Linked DNA regions of Laspinema palackyanum D2c. The protein of the gene in region 1 binds, or shares a complex with, the protein of each later gene. Links are inferred from orthologs where the notes say so. Each region holds a gene or a part of one and is shown in the gene's direction. Other genes may lie near its edges. The genes, in order: nuoH, ndhC, NG795_RS01170 and NG795_RS20205.

Region 1 (3,525 bases):
AGTGTGTTCGACATCTGCCTGACTCTTCATGCAGAACATACCATCAATGCTTCGACATTTTCAGCAAGGGTGACGGCTTCCACCTTGACGGACCCTTATGCGGTGGTAGCTTCAGCGGTGGGAACTCTGGCTGGTCCTTTACATGGGGGGGCCAATGAAGAAGTGATTGATATGTTAGAGGCCATTGGCTCGGTTGAAAATGTCCGACCCTACATTGAAAACTGTCTGAAGACTAAATCTAAGATTATGGGGTTCGGTCACCGGGTCTACAAAGTTAAGGATCCTCGAGCGATTATCCTCCAAAGTCTCGCTGAACAATTGTTTGAGAAGTTTGGCCGGGATAATTATTATGACATTGCTGTAGAGCTGGAGCGAGTGGTGGAGGAAAAACTCGCTTACAAAGGCATTTATGCCAATGTGGACTTTTACTCGGGTCTGGTTTATCGGAAGTTGGGGATTCCTACGGATTTGTTTACGCCAATCTTCGCGATTTCCCGGGTGGCAGGATGGTTGGCTCATTGGAAAGAGCAACTGGGTGAAAACCGGATTTACCGTCCGACCCAAATTTATACCGGAACTCATAACGCGCCTTATATTCCGATCGCCGAACGTTAAAGCGATCGCCACGGAATTAGGTCGAGTCTGGACTGGAGGGACCTCTACTCACGGGTTGGGTCTGAGTCCCGATTTTTCTTTTAAGGAGAATCATCCATCTAGGCGCGATCGCCACCATTGCCCTTGGATTGTCATAATCTGAGGGCTTTTTGTTGCCTAACTCTCCGCTTCTCTACCTCTGATCAGGCCCTATTCTTTTACAAAAGGGAGAATAATCCAATTTTTTTATTGCTGGAGGGGGGGAATTGACCTCTTTCTCCCCCTTCCGTGAAAAGACATTCATTCCTTATACCTCCCTCTCCTTGTAGGAGAGGGCCTGATCAGAGGTGGTAAGGGGGCTGGGGAGTTAGGTCTCTTCAAAAAATGGAGATGCTCCCTAAACACTGAAACTCAAGCCTCTCCCAGAGTTCTGGCGTCCATCGAGCGTTATACTGTTATTGCATTTAACCGAGTCGTAAGAAATCTTCACACTCTCAATAGGAAGCATGAACCCAGGTATAGACCTACAAGGAAGTTTTATAAAAGCGCTCGCAGATTTGGGCCTTCCGGCGGGAGCAGCAAAAGCCATCTGGATGCCAATTCCTATGGTGCTCATGCTAGTTGTTGCCACAATTGGCGTGCTTGTAACCGTCTGGCTAGAGCGAAAAATTTCTGCTGCGGTCCAACAGCGCATCGGCCCAGAATACATCGGCCCCTTGGGAATCTTAGCCCCTGCCGCCGATGGTCTCAAACTCTTGTTCAAAGAGGATATCCTCCCAGCGAAAGCTGACCCCATCCTCTTTACCCTCGGGCCCGTCCTGGTGGTAGTCCCCGTGTTCGCCTCCTTCCTGATCGTCCCCTTTGGACAAAATCTCATCATTAGCGATGTCGGGGTGGCCATCTTTTTATGGATTTCCCTTTCTAGCATTCAGCCGATCGGCTTACTGATGGCAGGTTATGCCTCCAATAACAAATACTCTCTGATCGGTGGCTTGCGCGCTGCCGCCCAGTCCATCAGTTATGAAATTCCCCTGGCCCTCAGTGTGCTGGCAGTCGTGATGATGTCCAACAGCCTGAGCACCCTCGACATTGTGGAACAGCAATCCAGCTATGGCATTTTCGGTTGGAACATCTGGCGGCAACCCCTAGGCTTTATCATCTTCTGGATTGCGGCCCTCGCGGAATGCGAACGCTTACCCTTTGACCTCCCTGAAGCAGAAGAAGAAATCGTCGCCGGATATCAAACCGAATATTCTGGCATGAAATTCGCCCTGTTCTACTTGGGTTCCTACGTCAACCTCGTCCTCTCGGCACTCCTAATCGCCGTGCTCTATCTGGGTGGCTGGGAATCTCCGATCCCCGTAGAACTCCTAGGACAGTGGCTGGGTGTCAGCGAAACCACCCCTTGGCTGCAAGTGATTACCGGAACCCTCGGCATCACCATGACCCTGCTCAAGGCTTACTTCTTTGTTTTCCTCGCCATTCTGATGCGCTGGACCTTACCCCGCGTTCGCATTGACCAACTCCTCGATTTAGGGTGGAAATTCCTCCTGCCCGTTTCTCTGGTCAATCTGCTCTTAACTGCCGCCTTAAAGTTGGCCTTTCCCGTTGCCTTTGGTGGGTAAGCGGGCTTTTCTTTCGTTCAAAAACTGCCCAGTGATTGAGCGATCGCTTAACTTCATCTTGACTTCAGGTCACCACTCCCTATCACCTAGCAGTCATCGCCGAGAACACTATGCTCAAATTCCTTAACCAAGTTAGCAACTACGCCAAAGAAACCGTTCAAGCGGCCAAATATATCGGTCAAGGACTCTCCGTGACCTTTGACCATATGCGCCGCCGTCCGGTGACCGTGCAATATCCCTACGAAAAACTAATTCCTTCCGAACGCTATCGGGGTCGGATTCACTTTGAATTTGATAAGTGCATTTCCTGCGAAGTGTGCGTCCGTGTTTGTCCGATTAACCTGCCCGTGGTGGATTGGGAATTCAACAAAGAAACCAAAAAGAAACAGCTCAAACACTACAGTATTGACTTCGGCGTTTGTATTTTCTGCGCCAACTGTGTAGAATACTGTCCGACCAATTGTCTCTCCGCGACGGAAGAATACGAACTTTCCACTTACGATCGCCACGAATTGAATTTTGATAACGTGGCAATGGGACGCTTACCGTACAAGGTCACTGACGATCCAATGGTGACCCCCCTCAGAGAACTCGCCTATCTACCCAAAGGCGTGATCTCTCCCCATGATTTGCCCCCAAACTCTCGTCGTGCGGGTCTACGTCCCGAAGAAATTCGGGAACAAATGGAACAAGAACAATCCACAGAAAAAACAGAAAAATAGGGGAAATTTGTCAAAGAATCCTAGGGGATAGTTTCACTTAAAATGAAGAATGGTCCAAACCAATGACCCCAGACAAATGACCCCCGACAAAGCACAAAGGACAAAGAACAAAGGACAAATACAGTGAATTTAGCGGAAGGCGTTCAGATAGTTTCGTTTGGCCTGCTGGCCGTGATGATGATAGGAGCAGCCTTGGGTGTCGTCCTCCTGTCTCAGGTCGTTTATTCGGCCTTTCTATTAGGCGGTGTGTTTATCAGCATGGCCGGTTTGTATCTGTTGCTCAATGCTGATTTTGTAGCAGCGGCCCAGATTTTGATTTATGTCGGTGCCGTTAATGTGCTGATTTTGTTTGCCATCATGCTGGTCAACAAACAGGAGGATTTTACAAACCTTCCCAATTACTGGATCCGGCGGGGAGCAACAGCCCTCGTCGCTTTGGGATTATTCGCGTTGTTAAGCACGATGGTCCTCTCAACTCCTTGGGCCGTGACACCGACTGCGGCAACGGCAGAAAATACCGTTGTGCAGATTGGAGAACATTTATTCAGCGATTTTTTACTGCCGTTTGAATTAGCTTCTGTACT
Region 2 (3,529 bases), on another replicon or contig:
TGGAGTAAATTCCCACTGCCGCCCCCAATCCACAGTTCATCTGGGGTCCGATAAGCTAAATCCAGCAGTCCCCAGCTTGTAGAAAACTCAGGATAGATCGCTTCATCCCAGTTTTCCGGATCCTCTGGAGTGCTAAATTGCAACTGACCCCCACGGGCCAACATCCACAGACGACCATCAGCGGAAAATCCCATATTTTGGATGCGTCGGGAACTGTTGCGATTATGAGGAGCCCAGGCACTTTGACCCGGTTCCCAGATCGAGAAGAAGTTTCCTTTCGCAGAGACGGCGATATATTTCCCATCCGGCGAGCGATCGAGATTTCTAATCACCCCAACCGCCTCTTCTACCATTGCCTTCCAGGTTTTTCCACCATCTTGGGTGCGATAGATCGCCCCAACATTAGTGGTCATTTCCGCCGAATTGGACCCCAGAGCAACAATCGTTAAAGGACTACCCGGGAGCTTATCGCTGAGTCCAATTTGTTCCCAAGATTTTCCCGTATCTGTAGTATGCAGCAAAATTGAAGGTTCACCGACGATCCATCCCTCTGAACCCGCAAAACTAACCGAATTCAGGCGAGAACGTTCGTCATCCAAGCCTAACTGCTTGAGTTCCCAGGTTTTGCCACCATCGGCAGTTTCTAGCAGCGTCGCTTCAGAGCCCACTAACCATCCATGCTGGAGGTCATCGGTAAAGCTAATGTCATTAAGATTAGCTTCTGTGGGTAAAGGGACGACATTCCAAGGGTTGTAACTTACAGAGGGGACCTTGCTGCAACTGACACAGAGTAGGACAACCGCAAGCAATGCAACAATTCGTTTCAAACTTTTTAAGATGGAGTCCATCACCTTCAAAATTTATCTATTTCTCAATCATCAACGGGCGTAACACCCAAACCAATCGGGCCGTTACCCCGGCAGTTAGCGGCTACTTTGAGCTTAGGGTGAGGGGTTCTAGCAACTCAGTTCCTTAGCGTAAACCATACAAACTCAGAAAAAAGATGAATCCGAGTGCCAAAGCACTAAAAATCAAGATATTTTTCTGCGCCCCAGTCAGGGTATTGGCCCCAAATCCAAAACCGTAATTTTCCTTAAACCCCGAGGCAGTCCCTTTCGGTCCAATGTTGCTAAATTGTGTGGGTTTGGCCCCACAAACCGGGCAGCGCCAAGTCAGGGGAACATCCGTAAAGGCTGTTTCAGGAGCAATTTTACGGCCATCTCCCTTCTCGGGTTCATAAACGTAGCCGCATGAGCGGCATTCATACTGATCTAGTTCTTGAGGTTGAACGGCTTCTTCAGTGTTCATCGAACTCAAAGGATGGGAAGGTCCAAACATTAAAACGATGTTAAAGATTATGACATAGTAGTGAACCGCTTTCCATTCCTAACGGTTACAGGTTAAATCTTCGCGATCGGCCCCACCCGATTCTCCCCAGTTCGTAGTAATGACTTCAGTCGTTCCCTCCTGTTCGTAGTAACGACTTCAGTCGTTATCCATGTTCGTAGTAACGACTTCAGTCGTTCCCTCCGGTTCGTAGTAACGACTTCAGTCGTTTCCGGATGGATAATCACCGCGCCACTGCCCCCATAGCCACAACTGGCAAGGGTTTAAACTCTCCTGAAAGGGTTGCTGGCGATCGCGATGAACACTGGATAACGACTGAAGTCGTTACTACGAACCTAAGAGAACGACTGAAGTCGTTACTACGAACAGGTGATGTGCTCACAGAAGACGGGCCTCGGGGTGGACCCATCCCAGACAAACAGTTCTCTTAGCGGCTGCCTCCACAATTATGTAAAAATGTAAACCAGTCGTACAAGTCCTATCTGGCTAGAGTTACTTATTGTGTTTGTCCTCTCCGGCTACGAATATCTCCTGGGTTTCCTGTTAGTTTGCAGCCTAGTCCCGATCCTGGCCCTCAGTACATCGAGATTAGTTAGACCCAAAGCAACCTCTCCTGAACGGCGAACCACTTATGAATCCGGCGTCGAACCCATTGGCGGGGCATGGATCCAGTTTAATATCCGTTACTATATGTTTGCCCTGGTCTTTGTGGTCTTTGATGTTGAGACTGTCTTTCTGTATCCCTGGGCTGTCGCATTCCACCGACTCGGAGTGTTGGCCTTTATTGAAGCCCTCATTTTTATCACAATCCTTGTGATTGCTCTCGTGTATGCATGGCGTAAAGGAGCCTTAGAATGGTCATGAAATCTAATTCAACTCCCCCAAATCTGAGTGAAGGACGGCTCATCAACCCGATCGCCCGACCGGAAGTCACTCAGGAACTCTCAGAAAATGTCATCCTCACCACCGTTGATGACCTCCACAACTGGGCGAGACTCTCTAGCCTTTGGCCCCTAATGTACGGCACTGCCTGCTGTTTCATTGAATTTGCCGCCTTAATCGGGTCCCGGTTTGACTTTGATCGCTTCGGTTTGGTCCCTCGTTCTAGTCCTCGCCAAGCGGATTTAATCATTACCGCCGGTACGATTACCATGAAATACGCACCCATTTTGGTGCGTCTGTATGAGCAAATGCCGGAACCGAAATATGTGATCGCAATGGGCGCTTGCACCATTACCGGCGGAATGTTTTCGGCAGATTCACCCACCGCAGTGCGTGGAGTGGACAAACTGATTCCCGTGGATGTCTATATGCCGGGGTGTCCTCCTCGTCCCGAAGCGGTGATTGATGCAATCATCAAACTTCGCAAGAAAATCTCCAATGATGCGATCCAGGAACGAGGTCAAATTAAGCAATCCCACCGCTACTACACTCGCCAGCACAATATGAAAGCGGTTGACCCGATTCTGACGGGGACTTATTTGCAGTCTGCCACGCGCCAAAACCCACCGAAGGAGTTAACCGAGGCGATCGGAATGCCCGTACCCCCCGCCCTCAAAGCGAGTCAGAAGAAGGAGGAAAAACGTGCCTGAAGAGAAGAAAGAAACCCAAGCTTCTGAAGAGAAAATTGTCCCCACGGGGAAAGTTTCTAAATGGTTGACTGAAAATGGCTTTCAACATGAAGCTTTAGAACCGGATCATCTGGGGGTAGAAATCCTCAAGGTTGATGCTCAATTTTTGATTCCGTTATCTACGGCACTCTATGCCTACGGATTCAATTATCTCCAATGTCAGTGCGGTTACGATCCAGGTCCGGGACAAGATTTGGTGAGTATGTATCACTTAATTAAGGTCACGGACTTTGCCGATCGCCCGGAGGAAGTTCGCATCAAAGTGTTCGTTCCCAGAGAAAATCCTTCAGTGCCATCGGTCTACTGGATCTGGAAAGCCGCCGATTTCCAGGAACGGGAATCCTATGATATGTATGGCATTGTTTATGAAGGACATCCAAATTTGAAGCGGATTTTGATGCCGGAAGATTGGGTCGGTTGGCCGTTACGGAAGGATTATATTTCCCCAGAATTTTACGAGTTACAAGACGCTTATTAAGTTTTGGGAAAGGATATCCTGAATGAGAATGCCCTCCTTTTGAACAAGGAGGGTTTTGTTTTGGACGGGTTAC
Region 3 (3,488 bases), on another replicon or contig:
CGCCAAGTCAGGGGAACATCCGTAAAGGCTGTTTCAGGAGCAATTTTACGGCCATCTCCCTTCTCGGGTTCATAAACGTAGCCGCATGAGCGGCATTCATACTGATCTAGTTCTTGAGGTTGAACGGCTTCTTCAGTGTTCATCGAACTCAAAGGATGGGAAGGTCCAAACATTAAAACGATGTTAAAGATTATGACATAGTAGTGAACCGCTTTCCATTCCTAACGGTTACAGGTTAAATCTTCGCGATCGGCCCCACCCGATTCTCCCCAGTTCGTAGTAATGACTTCAGTCGTTCCCTCCTGTTCGTAGTAACGACTTCAGTCGTTATCCATGTTCGTAGTAACGACTTCAGTCGTTCCCTCCGGTTCGTAGTAACGACTTCAGTCGTTTCCGGATGGATAATCACCGCGCCACTGCCCCCATAGCCACAACTGGCAAGGGTTTAAACTCTCCTGAAAGGGTTGCTGGCGATCGCGATGAACACTGGATAACGACTGAAGTCGTTACTACGAACCTAAGAGAACGACTGAAGTCGTTACTACGAACAGGTGATGTGCTCACAGAAGACGGGCCTCGGGGTGGACCCATCCCAGACAAACAGTTCTCTTAGCGGCTGCCTCCACAATTATGTAAAAATGTAAACCAGTCGTACAAGTCCTATCTGGCTAGAGTTACTTATTGTGTTTGTCCTCTCCGGCTACGAATATCTCCTGGGTTTCCTGTTAGTTTGCAGCCTAGTCCCGATCCTGGCCCTCAGTACATCGAGATTAGTTAGACCCAAAGCAACCTCTCCTGAACGGCGAACCACTTATGAATCCGGCGTCGAACCCATTGGCGGGGCATGGATCCAGTTTAATATCCGTTACTATATGTTTGCCCTGGTCTTTGTGGTCTTTGATGTTGAGACTGTCTTTCTGTATCCCTGGGCTGTCGCATTCCACCGACTCGGAGTGTTGGCCTTTATTGAAGCCCTCATTTTTATCACAATCCTTGTGATTGCTCTCGTGTATGCATGGCGTAAAGGAGCCTTAGAATGGTCATGAAATCTAATTCAACTCCCCCAAATCTGAGTGAAGGACGGCTCATCAACCCGATCGCCCGACCGGAAGTCACTCAGGAACTCTCAGAAAATGTCATCCTCACCACCGTTGATGACCTCCACAACTGGGCGAGACTCTCTAGCCTTTGGCCCCTAATGTACGGCACTGCCTGCTGTTTCATTGAATTTGCCGCCTTAATCGGGTCCCGGTTTGACTTTGATCGCTTCGGTTTGGTCCCTCGTTCTAGTCCTCGCCAAGCGGATTTAATCATTACCGCCGGTACGATTACCATGAAATACGCACCCATTTTGGTGCGTCTGTATGAGCAAATGCCGGAACCGAAATATGTGATCGCAATGGGCGCTTGCACCATTACCGGCGGAATGTTTTCGGCAGATTCACCCACCGCAGTGCGTGGAGTGGACAAACTGATTCCCGTGGATGTCTATATGCCGGGGTGTCCTCCTCGTCCCGAAGCGGTGATTGATGCAATCATCAAACTTCGCAAGAAAATCTCCAATGATGCGATCCAGGAACGAGGTCAAATTAAGCAATCCCACCGCTACTACACTCGCCAGCACAATATGAAAGCGGTTGACCCGATTCTGACGGGGACTTATTTGCAGTCTGCCACGCGCCAAAACCCACCGAAGGAGTTAACCGAGGCGATCGGAATGCCCGTACCCCCCGCCCTCAAAGCGAGTCAGAAGAAGGAGGAAAAACGTGCCTGAAGAGAAGAAAGAAACCCAAGCTTCTGAAGAGAAAATTGTCCCCACGGGGAAAGTTTCTAAATGGTTGACTGAAAATGGCTTTCAACATGAAGCTTTAGAACCGGATCATCTGGGGGTAGAAATCCTCAAGGTTGATGCTCAATTTTTGATTCCGTTATCTACGGCACTCTATGCCTACGGATTCAATTATCTCCAATGTCAGTGCGGTTACGATCCAGGTCCGGGACAAGATTTGGTGAGTATGTATCACTTAATTAAGGTCACGGACTTTGCCGATCGCCCGGAGGAAGTTCGCATCAAAGTGTTCGTTCCCAGAGAAAATCCTTCAGTGCCATCGGTCTACTGGATCTGGAAAGCCGCCGATTTCCAGGAACGGGAATCCTATGATATGTATGGCATTGTTTATGAAGGACATCCAAATTTGAAGCGGATTTTGATGCCGGAAGATTGGGTCGGTTGGCCGTTACGGAAGGATTATATTTCCCCAGAATTTTACGAGTTACAAGACGCTTATTAAGTTTTGGGAAAGGATATCCTGAATGAGAATGCCCTCCTTTTGAACAAGGAGGGTTTTGTTTTGGACGGGTTACTCTGAGGCGATCGGCTTCGGCTACATCTGACCATTTAGCAGCCCTCATCCCCCAACCCCTTCTCCCAAAATGGGAGAAGGGGAGCCGGATTCAACGTCACTCTTTAATTTCGGACAGTAACAGCGAACGCAAAGTTTGGATATAAAAGGGTTGATTGAATTTCTCAATTTCATCTTTAGAGGTCAAAGGAATTTTTTGATTGAAAATTAAGGATCCTGATATTCTTTGTAATACCGTAGATTCGGAATTAAACAACAAAACTGCATCTCCGGATAGATGATTCAAAACTAACATAGATGCATCTAGCAACATCTGCTTTCCCCATTGGTAATTTTCCTGAGAATCCAGCCAGAACCATACATCCACAGTGGGTTGAAATCCAAAGGTTTCCATCATCATCGATTGACGATGCTCCGTTTCGGGAGTAGCCCCTAATACAATCCCCGGACCAAACAACCTCGTCTCTTCCCACTCTAGTTCCAGTTCTCGTGACAACAGGTTTAAAATGTCCAATGGTTGCCAATCGGTGACAATTCTTAATTCATATTCTAATGACATAAATTCCTCTTTTTGTCAAGAGAATGGCTAAGGTGCATCAGACCGATATTTGATGAAATCATATAATAACTTAAGTCTCTGACGCACCATGTTAGTTATCCTTCTCGAATAAAGGGCGCGATCGCCTGGACAAATTCGGCGGTTGCTTCATAGGGTAAAACATTCCGCCCATTAATTTTCACCCCTTTTCCATTCGGTAAGGCATTCAAATAAGCCGCCAATCGCTCATCGGGGGTCTCCTTTAATCCTTCCCGGCTAATATTAGAAGTATTTTGCCCAATCACCACTAAAGTGGGTTGCTGAATACTGGCGATCGCCTCTTCATAATCTTCCCGCCAAAACCCAGCAAGAAAGGCAAACACCGCGTGTCTAGTTTCCAAATTGGCTGCCCCTTTTTCCAACATATCCAGCCAATTTTTATCTACAGAATCGGGATTTTCAAACAAGTTTTTAATCGAAAATGATTTTAAAAACTTTCGACTACGGGCATACCGATAAAATGCCGTTCCCAATGGTGTATCAAATAGCAAATTCCACAGAAGTTTGTTCTGTGTGGGTGATGCTTC
Region 4 (3,573 bases), on another replicon or contig:
CTAATAATACCCAGCCGTCCCCCCGGATGCAACCACAAGGGAGCCTTTTCTAAAAAGGTTTCCAAAGCAGCCAGTTCCCCATTCACCGCAATCCGCAAAGCTTGAAACACCCGGGTAGCCGGATGAATTTTGCCATGACGGGACTTCCCCGGCACCGAAGAAGCCACTGCCGACGCCAACTGAGTCGTAGTTTCCAACGGACGCCGTTCCACAATTCGCCGTGCAATCCGACGAGAAAACCGTTCCTCCCCATAGCGATAAAAAATATCTGCCAACTCCACCTCATCCCAATAATTCACAATATCCGCCGCACTCAACTCCTGCCGTTCATCCATTCTCATATCCAAAGGAGCCTCATACCGAAAACTAAACCCCCGTTCCGGGCGATCTAACTGCGCCGAACTCACCCCCAAATCCGCCACAATCCCATCAAACCGCATCTCTTGGGGCTGATACTCCGCAAAATTTCCCTGCCAAAATGTCACCGCATCCCCATACTCCGCCAACCGACTCCCTGCTGCATCCAAGGCGAGGCGATCGCGGTCGATCGCCACCAACTGCACCCCAGGGGCCGCCTCCAAAATCAATCGCGAATGACCTCCCCCACCCACCGTCGCATCCAAATAACGCCCCCCCGGACGAATCGCCAACCCCTCCACCACTTCCTGACTCAAAACCGACAAATGGACAAACCCCTCCATTGCCTCCGGATTTACACTCACTCCCTGATTTACCACGGACCCAATCTCCCTATAATGATGAAAGCAATGAAACAAAAAGCAACAATTGGTAACAGCACTGCCGTACCCCGTCCCGATTTTAGATTGTAGAAAATCCCCTATCTGACGTCGGTACAGCAGCCCAAATCTGTCTCAACAGGAGCACCCTCATTTATGGCACCACCAACCCGGATAGAAACTAGAACCGATCCCATGATTCTCAGCATGGGACCGCACCATCCCTCCATGCACGGGGTCCTGCGCCTAATCGTCACCCTTGACGGCGAGGATGTAGTCGATTGCGAGCCAGTCTTGGGCTACCTGCATAGAGGCATGGAGAAAATTGCCGAAAACCGCACCAACATCATGTTCGTTCCCTACGTTAGTCGCTGGGACTACGCTGAGGGAATGTTCAATGAAGCGGTAACCGTCAATGCACCGGAAAAACTCGCCGACATTGAAGTACCCCGACGTGCCAGCTACCTGCGGGTGATCATGCTGGAACTGAACCGTCTTGCTAACCACTTACTCTGGTTGGGACCCTTCCTCGCCGATGTCGGAGCACTGAGTCCATTCTTCTACATTTTCCGCGATCGGGAAATGATTTATGACCTCTGGGAAGCCGCCACCGGGCAACGCATGGTCAATAATAACTACTTCCGCATCGGTGGCGTCGCCGCTGACATCCCCTACGGTTGGGTGGATAAATGCGAAGACTTTTGCGACTACTTCGATCCCGTCATTGACGAATACGAACGCCTAATCACCAACAACCCCATTTTCCGTCGCCGGATTCAAAACCTCGGCGTCATCTCTCGGGAAGAAGCCATCAACTGGGGTCTCTCCGGTCCCGTCTTAAGAGCATCCGGCGTCAAATGGGATTTAAGAAAAGTTGACCATTACGAATGTTATGACGACTTTGATTGGGAAGTCTGCTGGGCAACCGAGGGGGACTGTTTAGCCCGATATATCGTCCGCATGGCCGAAATGCGCGAATCCGTCAAAATCCTCCGCCAAGCCTTGAAGGGTCTTCCCGGTGGACCTTACGAGAACCTAGAAGCCAAGCGGATGATGGAAGGACCCAAATCCGAATGGAACGGATTTGACTATCAATTCATCGCCAAAAAGATTGCCCCCACCTTTAAAATTCCCGCTGGAGAGCATTATTTCCGCGTGGAAAGTGGCAAAGGAGAACTGGGAATTTATCTGATTGGTAATGATAATGTCTTCCCCTGGCGCTGGAAAATCCGCGCTGCTGACTTCAATAATCTGCAAGTCTTGTCCTCTATTTTACGCGGTAACAAAGTTGCAGATATTGTGGCAATTCTCGGCAGTATCGATGTGATTATGGGTTCCGTGGACCGATAATTAAACGTTGATGAGTTTTGAGTTTTGAAGCAACAACCGGCGGGGGTTTAAACCCCCGCCTAACAGAATCAAGCCGGATAAATCCGACTAATAACACACCTCTCGTGTCACGGCAGAGCCATGACACGCATTCTTAGCGGCTCTGCCGCCTAATTCCTATAGGGTAACCAATACCCCTCTCCTATTAAATACTAACTCAATATGTCGAACTTGTTAATCCCAATCATCCAAGAAAAAATCCAACAACATCCCCAACGGCAAATCACCTTTGCCGACTATATGGAATTAGCCCTCTACCATCCCCAACATGGATATTATGCCGCCCATGTCGGAAAAATTGGCGCACAGGGAGACTTTATGACTTCCCCCCACTTAGGCGCAGATTTTGGAGAAATGCTGGCAGTCCAATTTATCGAAATCTGGGAAATTCTCGGACATCCCACCCCATTTCACCTCGTAGAAATGGGTGCGGGACAAGGATTAATCGCTGCCGATGTCATCAAATATCTTTATCGCCACCATCGAGATTGTTTTGCAGCAACGGAATATCTAATCATCGAACAATCCCCAGCAATGCGCCAGTTACAACAGCAGCAATTCTCCAAACTCTCCAGCGGCGGGGCAAATTTGCGCTGGGTAACTTGGGAGGAAATTGCAGCAGATTCAATCACCGGATGTTTCTTTTCTAATGAATTAATCGATGCCTTCCCGGTGCATCAAATCCAGGTAGAAGAGGGAAAACTTCACGAAATTTATATCACCACCTCGGACAAAATACCCGAGTCTCCCGAAGCATCTCCCTTTCAAGAAATCCCTGGGGAACTCTCCACTCCCAAAATTACCGAATATTTTCAACTCATTGACATTGACATCACGGGGAAACCCTACCCCGACGGATATCGCACCGAAGTCAATCTGGCGGCATTGGATTGGGTGAGACAAGTGAGCGAAAAACTCAATCAGGGATATGTGCTAACCATTGATTATGGATATCCGGCTCACGGATATTATACACCAATGCGACATCAAGGAACATTACAATGTTATTATCAACACCGCTATCATGATAATCCTTATATTTTAATTGGAGAACAGGATATAACCGCTCATGTTGATTTTACCGCATTGGAACGACAAGGGGAGTCCTGTGGATTGGAGAAATTGGGGTTTACCCAGCAGGCGATGTTTTTAATGGCATTGGGGTTAGGCGATCGCATTGCGGCACTCTCCACCACCCCAGGCATGGATTTGGGAACCATGATTAATCGCAGGCAAGTCTTGCATGAGGCGATCGACCCTAGAGGATTAGGGGGTTTTGGGGTGTTGGTACAGGGAAAAGGATTAAGTGAGGACCAGAAGGGGAAAGGGTTAAAAGGGTTGAGGATACCGCCGATGAGGTGAGGTTATTTTTCCTTGCGTTTAATCCATAACCAGGCGATCGCCATAAACAACACCCCGGCAGCGAGACTACATAGCAATGAGAGAA

The links.
Region 2: the proteins of nuoH (region 1) and ndhC are in contact, whole or in part, in a cryo-EM structure (PDB 6KHJ), measured with the Thermosynechococcus vestitus proteins. The link is inferred for Laspinema palackyanum D2c from one-to-one orthologs. Residues at the interface, in WP_126985484.1 of Thermosynechococcus vestitus: Gln8, Lys26, Trp29, Leu30, Pro33, Met34, Met37, Leu38, Leu83, Ile84, Phe85, Lys86, Glu87, Asp88, Val89, Leu90, Pro91, Ala92, Thr100, Ala104, Val107, Ile108, Phe111, Leu112, Tyr114, Ile115, Ile125, Ser126, Leu128, Phe133; in WP_126986108.1 of Thermosynechococcus vestitus: Gly6, Tyr7, Glu8, Tyr9, Phe10, Gly12, Phe13, Leu14, Ile16, Cys17, Ser18, Pro21, Ala24, Leu25, Ala27, Ser28, Leu31, Arg32, Pro33, Ser35, Arg40, Leu41, Thr42, Thr43, Tyr44, Glu45, Ile51, Gly53, Ala54, Trp55.
Region 3: the proteins of nuoH (region 1) and NG795_RS01170 are in contact, whole or in part, in a crystal structure (PDB 6Y11), measured with the Thermus thermophilus proteins. The link is inferred for Laspinema palackyanum D2c from one-to-one orthologs. Residues at the interface, in WP_096411122.1 of Thermus thermophilus: Arg36, Val44, Arg45, Met46, Gly47, Pro48, Asn49, Arg50, Val51, Leu57, Gln58, Ala61, Asp62, Ile64, Lys65, Ile67, Phe68, Lys69, Glu70, Ile72, Val74, Glu223, Ala224, Glu225, His233, Thr234, Glu235, Tyr236, Ser237, Trp241; in WP_096411117.1 of Thermus thermophilus: Arg16, Glu17, Gly18, Leu24, Leu27, Val28, Trp30, Gly31, Arg32, Asn34, Ser35, Trp37, Thr54, Asp55, Ala56, Asp59, Ala61, Arg62, Phe63, Gly64, Glu66, Val67, Phe68, Arg69, Ala70, Ser71, Arg73, Gln74, Ala75, Asp76.
Region 4: the proteins of nuoH (region 1) and NG795_RS20205 are in contact, whole or in part, in a cryo-EM structure (PDB 6ZJN), measured with the Thermus thermophilus proteins. The link is inferred for Laspinema palackyanum D2c from one-to-one orthologs. Residues at the interface, in WP_096411122.1 of Thermus thermophilus: Ala224, Glu225, Gln226, Glu227, Ala295, Trp297, Phe298, Arg299; in WP_223903221.1 of Thermus thermophilus: Pro35, Ser36, Asp139, Gly141, Ala142.

The regions. Positions count from the first base shown.
Region 1 is NZ_JAMXFD010000014.1:112,697-116,221, reverse strand. What follows is about bases 218-3,159. They hold nuoH (NADH-quinone oxidoreductase subunit NuoH), read left to right. Parts: upstream 218-1,100; coding sequence 1,101-2,219; downstream 2,220-3,159. Other genes in these bases: NG795_RS16985 (NADH-quinone oxidoreductase subunit J), read left to right, coding at 3,065-3,159; ndhI (NAD(P)H-quinone oxidoreductase subunit I), read left to right, coding at 2,330-2,941; NG795_RS17000 (citrate synthase), read left to right, coding at 218-615. Also shown: more of NG795_RS17000, read left to right, coding at 1-217; more of NG795_RS16985, read left to right, coding at 3,160-3,525. UniProt on the Escherichia coli protein: NDH-1 shuttles electrons from NADH, via FMN and iron-sulfur (Fe-S) centers, to quinones in the respiratory chain. The immediate electron acceptor for the enzyme in this species is believed to be ubiquinone.
Region 2 is NZ_JAMXFD010000001.1:273,025-276,553, reverse strand. What follows is about bases 584-3,529. They hold ndhC (photosynthetic/respiratory NAD(P)H-quinone oxidoreductase subunit C), read left to right. Parts: upstream 584-1,848; coding sequence 1,849-2,211; downstream 2,212-3,529. Other genes in these bases: NG795_RS01165 (NAD(P)H-quinone oxidoreductase subunit J), read left to right, coding at 2,932-3,456; NG795_RS01170 (NADH dehydrogenase subunit K), read left to right, coding at 2,202-2,939; NG795_RS01180 (rubredoxin), read right to left, coding at 973-1,308; NG795_RS01185 (photosynthesis system II assembly factor Ycf48), read right to left, coding at 584-848. Also shown: more of NG795_RS01185, read right to left, coding at 1-583. UniProt on the Escherichia coli protein: NDH-1 shuttles electrons from NADH, via FMN and iron-sulfur (Fe-S) centers, to quinones in the respiratory chain. The immediate electron acceptor for the enzyme in this species is believed to be ubiquinone.
Region 3 is NZ_JAMXFD010000001.1:271,901-275,388, reverse strand. What follows is about bases 1-2,905. They hold NG795_RS01170 (NADH dehydrogenase subunit K), read left to right. Parts: upstream 1-1,036; coding sequence 1,037-1,774; downstream 1,775-2,905. Other genes in these bases: NG795_RS01160 (SitI3 family protein), read right to left, coding at 2,461-2,905; NG795_RS01165 (NAD(P)H-quinone oxidoreductase subunit J), read left to right, coding at 1,767-2,291; ndhC (photosynthetic/respiratory NAD(P)H-quinone oxidoreductase subunit C), read left to right, coding at 684-1,046; NG795_RS01180 (rubredoxin), read right to left, coding at 1-143. Outside these bases: more of NG795_RS01160, read right to left, coding at 2,906-2,922; NG795_RS01155 (alpha/beta fold hydrolase), read right to left, coding at 3,018-3,488. UniProt on the Escherichia coli protein: NDH-1 shuttles electrons from NADH, via FMN and iron-sulfur (Fe-S) centers, to quinones in the respiratory chain. The immediate electron acceptor for the enzyme in this species is ubiquinone.
Region 4 is NZ_JAMXFD010000020.1:56,708-60,280, reverse strand. The notes cover bases 1-2,990. They hold NG795_RS20205 (NAD(P)H-quinone oxidoreductase subunit H), read left to right. Parts: upstream 1-893; coding sequence 894-2,087; downstream 2,088-2,990. Other genes in these bases: NG795_RS20200 (class I SAM-dependent methyltransferase), read left to right, coding at 2,289-2,990; rsmH (16S rRNA (cytosine(1402)-N(4))-methyltransferase RsmH), read right to left, coding at 1-701. Also shown: more of NG795_RS20200, read left to right, coding at 2,991-3,488; NG795_RS20195 (hypothetical protein), read right to left, coding at 3,491-3,573.